Regions from separate parts of the Luteipulveratus mongoliensis genome, predicted to be linked through region 1. Evidence: riboswitches for the same ligand, from Rfam matches in the RefSeq annotation. Region 1 holds a riboswitch; each other region holds the start of a gene.
The links. Region 1 has a riboswitch for S-adenosylmethionine ahead of VV02_RS18120 (aminotransferase class V-fold PLP-dependent enzyme). Riboswitches for the same ligand answer to the same signal wherever they lie in the genome.

Region 1 (4,004 bases):
CGAGAACGCGACCCGCTGGGCGGGCGCGCTCCAGGACGCCGGAGCTGACGTCGTGATGACCGAGCGAGCCGGTGATCACGGTGGGCCGTTCTGGAGGCGCGAGTTCCCACGTATGGTCACGTGGGCTTTCGGTCGGTGAGGCCACTGCCGGACGCAAGGTCGAAGGAGAGCAACAGATGCAGCGGAGCGACATCGTGCGCTGGGCGGTGATGGCGCTGCTCGTCGTGGCGGGCATCGGGGTCTTCCTCCGGTGGTACGACGGGACGGGCCGGGTGCCGGTCGCCCAGTCCGTGTTCCCGGTGTTCGGGCTCCTCGCGTTCATGCTGGTGATCGCCACGGCTGTGATGCGCGAGCGACGGCTCGTGGTCGTGGCACTCGTCATCGCCCTCCTGCCGGCGATCCTCGCGTTCCGTGCGATGCGCTCGGACACGGTCGCCGCCGGACCGCGGGACGAGGTCGTGATGGCCTCCAACATGGAATACGGCGCGGCTGACCCCGCGACCATCGTCGCCACCGTCCGTGAGCGCAAGGTCACCAGCCTCGTCCTCGTGGAGGTCACGCCAGAGGGCTGGCGCCGGCTGCGAGTCGCCGGCCTCGGCAAGCTTCTCCCCAACATGGTCGGCACGCCGCGAGCCGGGGCGGACGGCACGGTGATCTGCAGCTCGCGCCGCCTCAAAGCACTCGAAAGTGCCCACGTACCACCGCGATTCGACCAGCCGGTTGCCGAGGTGCAGGCGCCGGGTGGTCGCTACGTGCTGCGCGCGGCACACCCTTACCCTCCTGTGCCAGACCTCGTGCACGGCTGGCATGACCAGCTCGGTGAGCTCGCCACATGGCGCGCCAAGCAACCGCGCGACGTCCCCCTCGTCATCGCCGGAGACTTCAACGCCTCGAGTGCCCACCCCGCGTTCCGGCACGCGGCCGAGACCATGACCGATGCGCACCGGGCGACCGGATCAGGGTGGGTACGCACCTGGCCGCGTGATCGGCGTACGCCGCCGTTCGTGCAGATCGACCACGTGCTGGTGCGCAAGCTCGGCGTCGTGGACGCCGGCGTGGTGAGCGTGCCCGACACCGATCACGCGGCGATCTGGGCGCGCCTGCGGATCGGTGTCGGGTGAGGTCTCACCAGGGGCGCGGCTCGGTCAGGTCGCGCGGGTCGTCCTGCGCGACCCAGCCCTCGCTGGTGTTCTCGTAAGCGAGCGCGGGACCCTGCTCGACCAGCCGGCGTACGCCGCTCACCAGCCGCTGGACGTGCTCACGGGTGGTGGCGAGGCCGATGCTCGCGCGTACGGCCGTGCCGTCTCCGTCGAACAACGTCTCGCACAGCAGGTGGGCACAGAACCGGCCGTCACGGACCGCCAGCCCGTGCTCGTCGGCCAGCACCTGTGACACCAACGACGGTGCGTAGCCGTCGACCGTGAAGGTCGCGACACCGACGCTGTCAGGAGACACCCCGAGCACGTGGTGCACGTGGACGCCGGGTGTGGCGGCCAGCCCGGCCCGCAGCAGGCCCAGCAGCTCGGCCTCGTGCGCCTCGACAGCATCCCGGTTCGCCGCGATGGTGGCGCAGGCCGTCGCCAGAGCAATGGCGCCGACCGCGTTGGGAGTGCCGCCCTCGTGCCGCGCCGGACCCTGCTGCCAGCGGATGTGCCGGTGGGAGACCGTGTGTGTCGCGCCGCCCGCGGGCAGGTAGGGCGCAGCCTGATCGAGCCAGTCGCGACGGCCGACCAGAGCGCCGGCGCCGTAGGGGGCGTAGATCTTGTGCCCGGAGAAGGCGACCCAGTCGACGCCCAGGGCGGCGATGTCGACGACGCGGTGCGGTGCCAGCTGAGCGGCGTCGAGGACCGTGCGCGCGCCGTGCCGACGCGCCACCTCGGCGAGCTCGGCGACCGGCCAGATGTCACCGGTCACGTTGCAGGCACCGGTCAGCACGACAAGCCGAGGTCCTGTGTCGCCGAGCCGCTCCAGCGCCTGGTCGAGCAACGAGACTGCGTCATGAGCGCTCGCGGGCACCGGCAGCCGGGTCGTGCGCCGCGACGGCCAAGGGAGCAGCGCGGCATGGTGCGCGGACTCGAAGACCAGGACGGACGTACGCCGGGGGAGGGCGTGCGCGAGCAGCCGCAGGGAGTCGGTCGTGTTGCGGGTGAAGACGACCTCGTCATCGGGACGCGCCCCGACGAAGCTGCCGACCTCATCACGGGCCTGCTCGAACCACGACGTGGTGAGGCGACTGGTGTAGCCGGCCCCGCGGTGGACCGAGCCGTAGCGGCGCTGGACCTTGTCGACGGCTTCGGACACGGCGGTCAGCGCCGGCGTGGTCGCCGCGTGATCGAGGTTGCCGAAGTCGACCACCGTGCGGTGGACCGTCGGGACGCCGAGCTCGAGCCCGACGGTCGTGGGGACGCCGTTGGTCGCCCGCGCTGTCGTACGCCGGGAGACGGCCTGGCGCACCAGGCTCAGGCGTCGGGGCACGGGCTGGGCAACAGAGGGCTCGTTCGGGGGAAGGGGTGCCGTCGACACGGAAGCTCCTTGGAGACTCGCGCTTGCCCACGGGCGGCTGCCGGGTGGGCCGGGTCGTCACCCGGAGCACCCCACCGCGGCGGAGGGTTGCCGCTCAGCAAGCCGGGGCTTGACGCTGAGACTCTTGACCTGTTCGACAACATAACGACGGCCGGCCAGAACGGTCCACTCGTCGGACAACCGGTCTTGGCATATGAGAACGCTGAATACCGCTCCATTCCGCGTGTGACGTAGGGGGCTGGTGGGGTTCACCACTACTCTGTCAACGTGGCTACCCGTCAGTCCGCGTCGAAGACCGCCTCGTCCTCGAGCCGGTCCAAGTCGGCACGCCCCAAGGCCGCGGGCCGCCGTAAGTCGACCCGTCCGCCCGCCAAGAAGGCCGCACCTACGCCAACTCGCGGCGGCAGAGGTGCCAAGGATGGTGGACTGCCCTCACCGCTGCGCGTACTGCGTGGCACGTGGATGGGGGTCTCACACGTGGCTGGTGGAGCCGCACGACGCGTCGGGAGCTCGGCGCGAGACCTGGAGCCGGAGCACCGTCGCGACGGCATCGGCTTCCTCCTGATCGCCGTGGCGATCGTGGTGGCGGCCCGCGAGTGGTGGGGCCTGTCCGGCAAGTTCGGCGAGATCGTGCACTCCGTGGTGGCCGGCACCTTCGGCGTCGTGGGCTTCGCGCTGCCGCTGGTCCTGCTGCTGCTCGGGGTCCACATGCTGCGCTCGCCGCGCGGCCACCAGCCGACCAACCGGGTCATCATTGGCCTGGTCATGCTCGGGTTCTCCGCCAGCGGGCTGGCCCACATCCAGAAGGGCCTGCCCAGCCCGGACGCCGGCACCAAGGTCATGAACGAGGCCGGCGGCATGATCGGCTTCCTCGCCTCGAGCCCGCTCGTGGCCGGGGTCCGGACCTGGGGTGCTGTCCCGATCCTGTTCATTCTCGGCCTGTTCGGGCTGCTGGTCGTGACGGCGACGCCGGTCCACCAGATCGGCTACCGCCTGCGCGAGGCGCGCGACCGTCTCCTCTACTACAGCGAGGCCGACAGCACGGACGAGGAGCCGGATGCCGTCGAGGCCGACCGGCACGGCGCCGACATCGACGGCAAGAAGCCGCGTCGGCGCAGCCCGCGCAAGCGGATGTCCGAGGACGACACCCGCACCGGTGACGAAGCGTTCGAGCAGGCGGCCCAGGTCGTACCCCGTCGGACCAAGAGCGGCCGCGAGCTGCGCCCCGGCGAGAAGGCTCCGGCTGACGACGCCGAGGTCTACGACCACGATCAGGCCGAGGGCAGCGGCACGGCCGCGGCCGAGGCACTGGAGCGGGCCAAGCGCAGCAGCACGCTGCCGAAGAAGCCCAGGCCGGGCCCGCTGGCCGAGCAGAGCAGCCGCACTCTTGAGGCGCCGCCGACCCAGCAGCTGCCGCAGCGCGTCGAGCAGCTGGCGCTGGCGGGCGACGTGACCTACACGCTGCCCGAGAGCAAGCTGCT
Region 2 (4,004 bases), 780 kb from region 1:
GAGGTTCACCAGCAGGTTGAGCCCGGTGTAGACCGGCACGTTCTCCAGGAGTCCACCGCGACGGGTGCCGTGCAGCAGCACGCCGAGCCCGAGGCCGAGCAAACCGCCGATCAGCAGGGTGAGTAGCACCATGGTGAGGGTCTGCTGGATGGAGTCGAAGTACAGCGGACGCAGCTGGTCCCAGTCGGTGTTCACGCCGCCACCTCCACGGTCGCCGCGCCGGACAGCGCCTCGACGGCGCGCTCCACAGCAGTCGAATCCCCTTGCAGTGCAATGGTGAACGTGCCGATCGACTCATCCTTGATAGTCGTGTAGCCGCCGTGCACGATCTCGAAGCTCACGTCGTGATCGCGGACCACGTCGGTCAGCAGGCCGCCGATCGTGTGCTGGTCCGGCACGGCGACGGTGACGAGCACGCCGTCGTACGTCTCACGCAGGCGGGCGAGCTCGCCGTCGCCTGGGCGGGTGCGCAGGGTGGCGTCGAGGAAGCGGCGCGTGGTCGCGGCCTTCGGTTGCGCCAGGATCTCTCGGACCGGTCCGCTCTCGACAAGACGGCCGTCGTCGAGGACAGCCACGTGGTCGGCGAGGGAGCGTACGACGTCCATCTCGTGCGTGATGACGACGATGGTGACGCCGAGCTCCTCGTTGACCCGGCGGAGCAGGCGCAGGACGTCCTGCGTGGTGTCCGGGTCGAGCGCGCTGGTGGCCTCGTCGGCCAGCAGGATCGGCGGGTTGGTCGCGAGCGCTCGGGCGATGCCGATGCGCTGCTTCTGGCCGCCGGACAGCTCCTCGGGGTAGGCCCACGCCTTGTCGGTCAGGCCGACGAAGGTCAGCAGCTCGGCCACTCGCTTCTGCTGCTGCTCCTTGGACCAGCCGGCGAGCTGGAGGGGATATGCGATGTTGGCGAAGACCGTGCGCGACCCGAACAGGTTGAACTGCTGGAAGACCATGCCGATGCGGGACCGCACCTGGCGAATCTCCTTGGCACTCAACGAGGTCAGATCCTTGCCCTCGACGAGCACCGCGCCAGAGGTGGGCTGCTCGAGACCGTTGATCAGGCGTACGAGCGTGCTCTTGCCGGCACCGGAGTAGCCGATGACGGCGTACACCTGGCCCTGCGCGACATCGAGGTCGATGTCGCGCAGGGCTGTGACGCTGGTGCTGCCCCGGGTGAAGGACTTGCCAACGCCGCGGAGCGAGATGAGTGCCTCGCTCACTTCTTTGCGTCCGCCTTCAGCCCGTCCAGGATCTTCACGAGGTCGGCCTGGGGCTTGTCGACGATGACGGCGGTGTTCTTGGAGTACGCCTTGACCTGCGCGAGGACCGACGGGTCGTGGTAGAGCTTGGCGATCTTGAGGTAGGTCGGGTTGTCCTTGTCCTCGGCGCGCGCGACGAAGGCGTTGATGTAGGGCAGCGCCTCCGGGCGTTTCGGGTCGTCGTTGAACAGCGTCTTGGACGGGTCGAGCTTGGCGTCCAGGGCGAAGTTGTTGTTGATGACCGAGGCGTCGACGGACGGCAGCGAGGCGACCGTCTGAGCGGCGTCGACCGGCGCGACCGTGACCTTGGACGCCGAGGCGTCGACGTCAGCCGGAGTGGACAGCGTGTTGCCGCCACCCTTGAGCTTCAGCAGTCCGGCTTGCTGCAGCACCAGCAGTGCTCGTGCCTGGTTGGTCGGGTCGTTCGGGATGGCGACCTTGCCGCCCTTGGGGATCTGGGTGAGGGCGGTGTGCTTCTTGGAGTACAGGCCGAGCGGCACCACGACGGTCGAGCCGATCGGGGTGAGGTCCTGGCTCGCGCTCACGTCGTAGGTCGCCAGGAACTGCAGGTGCTGGAACAGGTTCAGGTCGGTCTGCTTCTGCGCCAGGGCCGGGTTGGCCTGGGTGTAGTCGCCGAAGTTGACCACCTTGATGGTGATGTCCTGCTTGGCGGCGAGGTCCTGGAGCGGCTTCCAGTACGGCGCGCTCGCCTCGGTGGTGCCGATGCTGACGGTCGTGGTCTTCTTCTCGTCGTCGCCGGACGCTACGGCCTTCACGACGAAGCCGGCGGCCACAAGGACGACGACGCCGGCAGCGACGGCGCCGATCAGCTTGCCGCGGCCTCCGCCCGGGCGCTCGGGCAGCGCGATGATCGAGTCATCTTTGTTCTCAGGGGTATTGGTGTCATCAGACATGGTGATGCCTTTCTGAAGTCATTGAGGAGGAGTCCGCCGCGGTCACGGGGTCTCGATACGCCTCCGCTGGCGCTCCGGCTACTCGACCAGCGGTGGGTTGCGGTTAGCGACAGCTGGGACAGCAGCACCGACGAATCGGCCTGGGAGGAGTCACGTGAGTGTGGTGTGCGCGCTGCATGAGTCGTCCTTGAATCAGCCACTGCGGGAGTGGAGTGCTTGCGCGAGGGGTGGTCGCGCCCGGTCGTCACCTGGAGCACCCCGCCACATCCGTGAGGGTTGCCGCCCAGCAAGCCAGGGCTTGTCGCTGGAACTCTTGACCGCGTCCAAAGTAAGAACTTCGTCATCATCAAGTCAAATCAGTAAGCCAATTCAGTGTTATGGCACGCGTCACACCGTCAGGTCTCGATCCGGACTTGCGACGAGCTGGGCTGAGGCCGCGATCCATCCTGTGACGAACTGAGGAACTCTCGCTCGATCGGGCGAATTCATCTGTCCGCCAGTCGTTCTCGAACCATACGCTGACGATGGTCGAGCTCTGGAGGACAAGATGCGAGTCGTAGTGACCGGCGGTGCAGGATTCATCGGGCAGCACGTCGTGGCCGAGACGCTGCGGCGCGGGCACGACGTGCTGGTCCTGGACTCGCTGCGAGAGGACGTCCATGGTCAGCACGGGTGCCCGCCGAGCGGCGCCCGGCTGCACCTGGGAGACGTGCGGCAGACGTATGACCTCGACGCGGCCCTCCCTGGCGCCGATGTCGTCGTGCATCTCGCTGCCAAGGTCGGGCTCGGCGTGGACGTCTCGGACCTGCCCGACTACGCGTCGAACAACGACCTCGGCACCGCCGAGCTGCTCGCCGCGATGGCACGCCATCGCCTCAACCGGTTGGTGCTGGCGAGCTCGATGGTGGTCTACGGGGAAGGCCTCGGTCGGTGTGCGGAGCACGGGCCCGTCCGCGGACGGCCGAGATCCGAATATGACCTGGCTCAAGGCCAGTTCGAGCCTGAGTGCGTCCGCTGTGGCGCACAGCTGAGCCCATCGCTCGTCGATGAGGAAGCACCGTCCGACCCGCGCAACGCCTATGCCGCATCCAAGCTCGCGCAGGAGCACTACGCCACCAGCTGGGCCCGCGAGACCGGTGGCAGCGCGGCGCTGTTGAGGTATCACAACGTCTACGGTCCCGGCATGCCCCAAGGGACGCCGTACGCCGGTGTCGCCTCGATCTTCACCTCCGCCTTGCGCGACGGGAAGGCTCCGCGCGTCTTCGAGGACGGCGGGCAGCGTCGAGACTTCGTGCACGTGCGGGACATCGCCGCCGCGACCGTGACGGCGGCCGAGCGCCACACGGGTGGAGCGCGCGCGTTCAACGTGGGCACCGGCGTACCTCGCACGGTCGGAGAGATGGCGGCCAGCCTCGCTCACGCGCTCCATGGACCAACGCCCGTCGTCACCGGCGACTACCGACTCGGCGACGTCCGCCACATCACGGCCAACTCTGCGCGGATCCTGGACGAGCTGGGCTGGATGGCGCGCGAGGACTTCGACAAGGGGATGGCCGAGCTCGCGGGTCTCGGGCAGACGGTCAGCGCGCCAGCGGTAGCAGCACGCTGAAGGTGCAGCCCGGCCCGCTGTTGGCGACCTCGACCTCGCCGTCGTGCGCGGTCACGATCTCCTGAGTGATCGCGAGTCCGAGCCCCGCACCCGAGCCGAGACCCGGGTGGGGAGAGCGGGCGGACTGCCCGCGATAGCCGACCTCGAACAAGCGCGGCACCTCCGACTCCGGGATGCCACCGCACTCGTCGGTGACGGTGAGCAGCGCGTACGCCGGGTCTGAGC
Region 3 (4,004 bases), 150 kb from region 1:
CCTCGAGTTCCCGACCACCATCAAGGCGGTCAAGGGGTCGGCGGTCGTCTCCTACCTCAACTTCTCGCTGATCGACCCCAACGACAACCCGTGTAACCCGGATGTCAGCGGCACGGTCGTCCCCAAGACCAAGCAGCTCGATGTGACCACGGTCAAGGAGGGCGACAGCCTCAGCGGCCTGCTCGTCTTCGCGGCGCCGAAGGGTGCGGACTACACCAAGTACCGCGTCATCTTCGCCGAGGACAACGGTGGCAAGGCCGACCTCGGCTGGACCGCCTCCTGATCACGGTCTCATCGCGACAGAGTGGGCTGAGTGACTAGCCCGACCACCTCGTCGACGACATCGGCCGGTCCCAACCTGGGGCCGGCCGATGCGTCGCGTCGTGCTGCTTTGCGACGGATGCGGCTGGTTGCGACGTCCCTGCTGGTGCTGGCCGCCATCGTCTTCGTGCTCACACACGGCAAGGACGGCGTGTGGGGCTACGTCAACGCGGCGGCTGAGGCCGCGATGGTGGGAGCGGTCGCGGACTGGTTCGCGGTGACGGCGATCTTCCGCCACCCGCTCGGGCTGCCGATCCCACACACCGCACTGATCCCCAAGAAGAAGGACCAGCTCGGAGCAAGTCTCGAGGACTTCGTCACCGAGAACTTCCTGACCGCCGACATCGTCCAGGAGCGGCTGGCTCAGGCGCAGATCCCGCTCCGTCTCGGTCGGTGGGTGTCCGACCCCGTCAACGCCGAGGTCGTCGTCCGAGAGGCGTCGCCGGCCCTGGCTCGCGCTGTCGCGTCGGTCCAGGACGACGAGGTACGCACCCTGCTGGAGTCGTTCTTCCTACCTCGCCTGGCTCAGGAGCCGGTGAGCGAGGTCGCCGGGCACCTCCTCGAGGGTGTGCTGGAGGAACGGGCTCATCAGGGCCTGGTCGATCTGGGCATCCGTCAGGTGCATGACTGGGCGCGCGACAACAAGGAAGCCATCGCCTCGATCATCGGCGCGCGCGCACCGTGGTGGTCGCCACGCTGGCTGGACGAGACGGTTATCGACCGGCTCTATCTCGAGCTGCTCACCTGGCTGGCGGATGTGCGCGATACCCAGCAGCACCCGGCACGCCTGGCACTCGATGACTTCTTGGCGACCCTCGCTCACGACCTGCAGCACGACGCCTCGACGCAGGAGCGCGCCGAGGCTCTGAAGACCCGCTTCCTGCTGCACCCGGGCGTAGCCGACGGGATGGTCTCGGTCTGGGGCTCTGTGCAGCACACCATCGTCGAGGCGCTGGGCGACGAGACCGGCCCACTGCGACGACGCCTCACGGTGCTGCTCGCGGAGGCAGGACAGCGTCTCGTCACCGACGATGAGCTGCGCGGCGCGGTCGACCGACGTCTGCACGACGCCGTCGGCTACATCGTCACGACCTACGGGCGCGAGATCTCGACCTTGATCTCCCAGACGGTTGCCCGATGGGACGGGGACGAGGCCGCGAGGCGCATCGAGCTCCAGGTCGGGCGTGATCTGCAGTTCATCCGGATCAACGGCACCGTGGTCGGTGGCCTGGCCGGGCTGTTCATCTATGCCACCTCACAGATGCTTTGATGTTTGGATCACCATAAGAACAGGTGATGCAAATGAGGGCGCAGTTCGCTAACCTGCCGACAGGTCATGAGTGTCAGCGCGAAGCCCCGGCTTGCTGACCGGCAACCCTCCAACCGCGGTGGGGTGCCCCGGGTGATGACCCGGCCGGCGGGCGAAGGCACCCGACGGCAAGCGCGGGCCGCAGACCTCCTGCGACCGCAGCGTCGTCGGTGAGGGCTCTGCGTTGACCGGCGATGCGTCACTCGATGAGGGAGACCACACCGATGAGCGACGACACCACACCCAGCTGGTCCTTCGAGACCCGCCAGATCCATGCCGGCCAGGAGCCCGACCCCACCACTGGGTCGCGCGCCCTGCCGATCTACCAGACGACCTCGTACGTCTTCAAGGACGCCGAGCACGCGGCAAACCTGTTCGGGCTCAAGGAGTTCGGCAACATCTACTCGCGGCTGATGAACCCCACGCAGGACGCGGTCGAGCAGCGCATCGCCAGCCTCGAGGGCGGCGTCGGAGCGCTGCTGCTCGCCTCCGGCCAGGCTGCTGAGACCATCGCGATCCTCAACATCGCCGAGGCCGGCGACCACATCGTGGCGAGCCCGTCGCTCTACGGCGGCACCTTCAACCTGCTGAAGTACACCCTGCCCAAGCTCGGCATCCAGGTGTCGTTCGTGGAGAACACCCGCGACCCGGAGTCCTGGCGCGCGGCTGCGAAGGACAACACCAAGCTGTTCTTCGGTGAGACGATCTCCAACCCCAAGAGCGAGATCCTCGACATCGAGGGTGTCGCCGCGGTGGCTCACGACCTCGGTGTGCCGCTCGTGGTCGACAACACGGTCGCGACGCCTTATCTCCTGCGTCCGCTCGAGCACGGAGCCGACATCGTCGTGCACTCCGCCACCAAGTACCTCGGCGGGCATGGGACCACGATCGCCGGCGTGATCGTCGACGGCGGAAAGTTCGACTTCGCGCAGGATCCCGAGAAGTTCCCCAACTTCAACACGCCTGAGGAGAGCTATCACGGGCTGGTCTACGCCCGCGATCTCGGAGTCGGCAGTGACCTGGGCGCCAACCTGGCGTACATCCTCAAGGCGCGCGTCCAGCTGCTGCGCGACCTCGGTCCGGCGACGTCACCGTTCGACGCGTTCTTGATCGCGCAGGGTCTGGAGACCCTCAGCCTGCGCATCGAGCGCCACCTGGAGAACGCGCACAAGGTCGCGACCTTCTTGCAGGGACACGACCAGGTCGAGTCCGTGCGCTGGGCATCGTTGCCGGACAACGAGTTCTACGAGCTGGCTCAGAAGTACACGCCGCAGGGTGCAGGCGCGGTGCTCGCGTTCGAGATCAAGGGCGGCCTGGAGGCTGGCCAGAAGTTCGTCCAGAACCTGCGTCTGCACTCGCACGTCGCCAACATCGGTGACGTGCGCTCGCTCGCGATCCACCCGGCGTCCACGACCCACAGCCAGGGCGGCGACGAGGACCGCCTCGCCGCTGGTGTGACACCCGGGCTCGTACGTCTGTCGGTCGGCTTGGAGCACATCGACGACATCGTCGCCGACCTCGAGCAGGGCTTTACCGCCGCCAAGGCCTGACGCCGTCCTTGGCCGATAGTGCGAGCCGCGTCGCTACCCAGAAGGCGGTTTCAAGGAGCTGTTGCAACGAGCACGGCGAAGGATGTGCTCATGCCTGGAAAGCGGTTGTCGCTCGCGGAGCGTGCTCAGATCGAGGTGCTGTTCGGTCAGGACCTGACGTTTCCACAGATCGCTGCGGTGCTTGGTCGGGATCGGAGCACGGTGTGGCGGGAGGTGCGTCGTAACCATTCCTACCGGGGTGCGCGTATGGGTGGGTCTGGGGCGCGGTCGCCCTCGGGGCGGCACGCGGCCGGTTCCGGCCGGCGGGGCGGGTGCTATCGGTGGGTGTATGAGCACCGGGAGGCTCAGCGGCAGTACCGGGTCCGGGCGCGCCGGTGCCATGGTGGGAAGCTGCGCCCGTCGTGGGGTGGGCCGCTGCCGCTGCTGTGGCACATCGTCGCGGACCTGCTGCGGGAACGGTGGTCCCCGCAGCAGGTCGCACACTGGCTGCGTACGCAGTACCCGAATCAGCCGGAGATGTGGGTGTCACACGAGACGATCTACCAGGCCATCTACATCCAGGGCCGCGGCAGCCTCCGCGCCGAGGTCGGCCGGCAGCTCGCGCTGCGCTCAGGGCGAGCCACGCGTAAACCACGCTCCCGCGCCACGGCCGCGGCGGCCCGGTCCCGCAAACCGTGGATCGAGGGCTTGCACATCTCGACCCGTCCTGCGGAGGCGGCCGACCGGGCCGTGCCAGGACACTGGGAAGGCGACCTGGTCATCGGCGCCCGCGGTTCCAGCGCGATCGTGACTCTGGTCGAACGCACCACCGGGTACGTCATGCT

Region 2: linked by a shared signal. The riboswitch ahead of VV02_RS21855 (MetQ/NlpA family ABC transporter substrate-binding protein) and the one ahead of VV02_RS18120 (aminotransferase class V-fold PLP-dependent enzyme) in region 1 are both predicted to bind S-adenosylmethionine.
Region 3: linked by a shared signal. The riboswitch ahead of VV02_RS17455 (bifunctional o-acetylhomoserine/o-acetylserine sulfhydrylase) and the one ahead of VV02_RS18120 (aminotransferase class V-fold PLP-dependent enzyme) in region 1 are both predicted to bind S-adenosylmethionine.

The regions. Positions count from the first base shown of each region.
Region 1 covers NZ_CP011112.1:3,820,555-3,824,558, reverse strand. The annotation lists gene VV02_RS18130 (alpha/beta hydrolase) at 1-139, shown strand, start outside; gene VV02_RS18125 (endonuclease/exonuclease/phosphatase family protein) at 177-1,121, shown strand; gene VV02_RS18120 (aminotransferase class V-fold PLP-dependent enzyme) at 1,126-2,523, opposite strand; SAM riboswitch class IV at 2,538-2,653, opposite strand; gene VV02_RS18115 (DNA translocase FtsK) at 2,791-4,004, shown strand, end outside.
Region 2 covers NZ_CP011112.1:4,601,264-4,605,267, reverse strand. The annotation lists gene VV02_RS21865 (methionine ABC transporter permease) at 1-132, opposite strand, end outside; gene VV02_RS21860 (methionine ABC transporter ATP-binding protein) at 192-1,217, opposite strand; gene VV02_RS21855 (MetQ/NlpA family ABC transporter substrate-binding protein) at 1,214-2,170, opposite strand; SAM riboswitch class IV at 2,378-2,489, opposite strand; gene VV02_RS21850 (NAD-dependent epimerase/dehydratase family protein) at 2,718-3,779, shown strand; gene VV02_RS21845 (sensor histidine kinase) at 3,751-4,004, opposite strand, start outside.
Region 3 covers NZ_CP011112.1:3,671,025-3,675,028, reverse strand. The annotation lists gene VV02_RS17465 (DUF4352 domain-containing protein) at 1-283, shown strand, start outside; gene VV02_RS17460 (DUF445 domain-containing protein) at 314-1,591, shown strand; SAM riboswitch class IV at 1,654-1,771, shown strand; gene VV02_RS17455 (bifunctional o-acetylhomoserine/o-acetylserine sulfhydrylase) at 1,855-3,180, shown strand; gene VV02_RS17450 (IS30 family transposase) at 3,271-4,004, shown strand, end outside.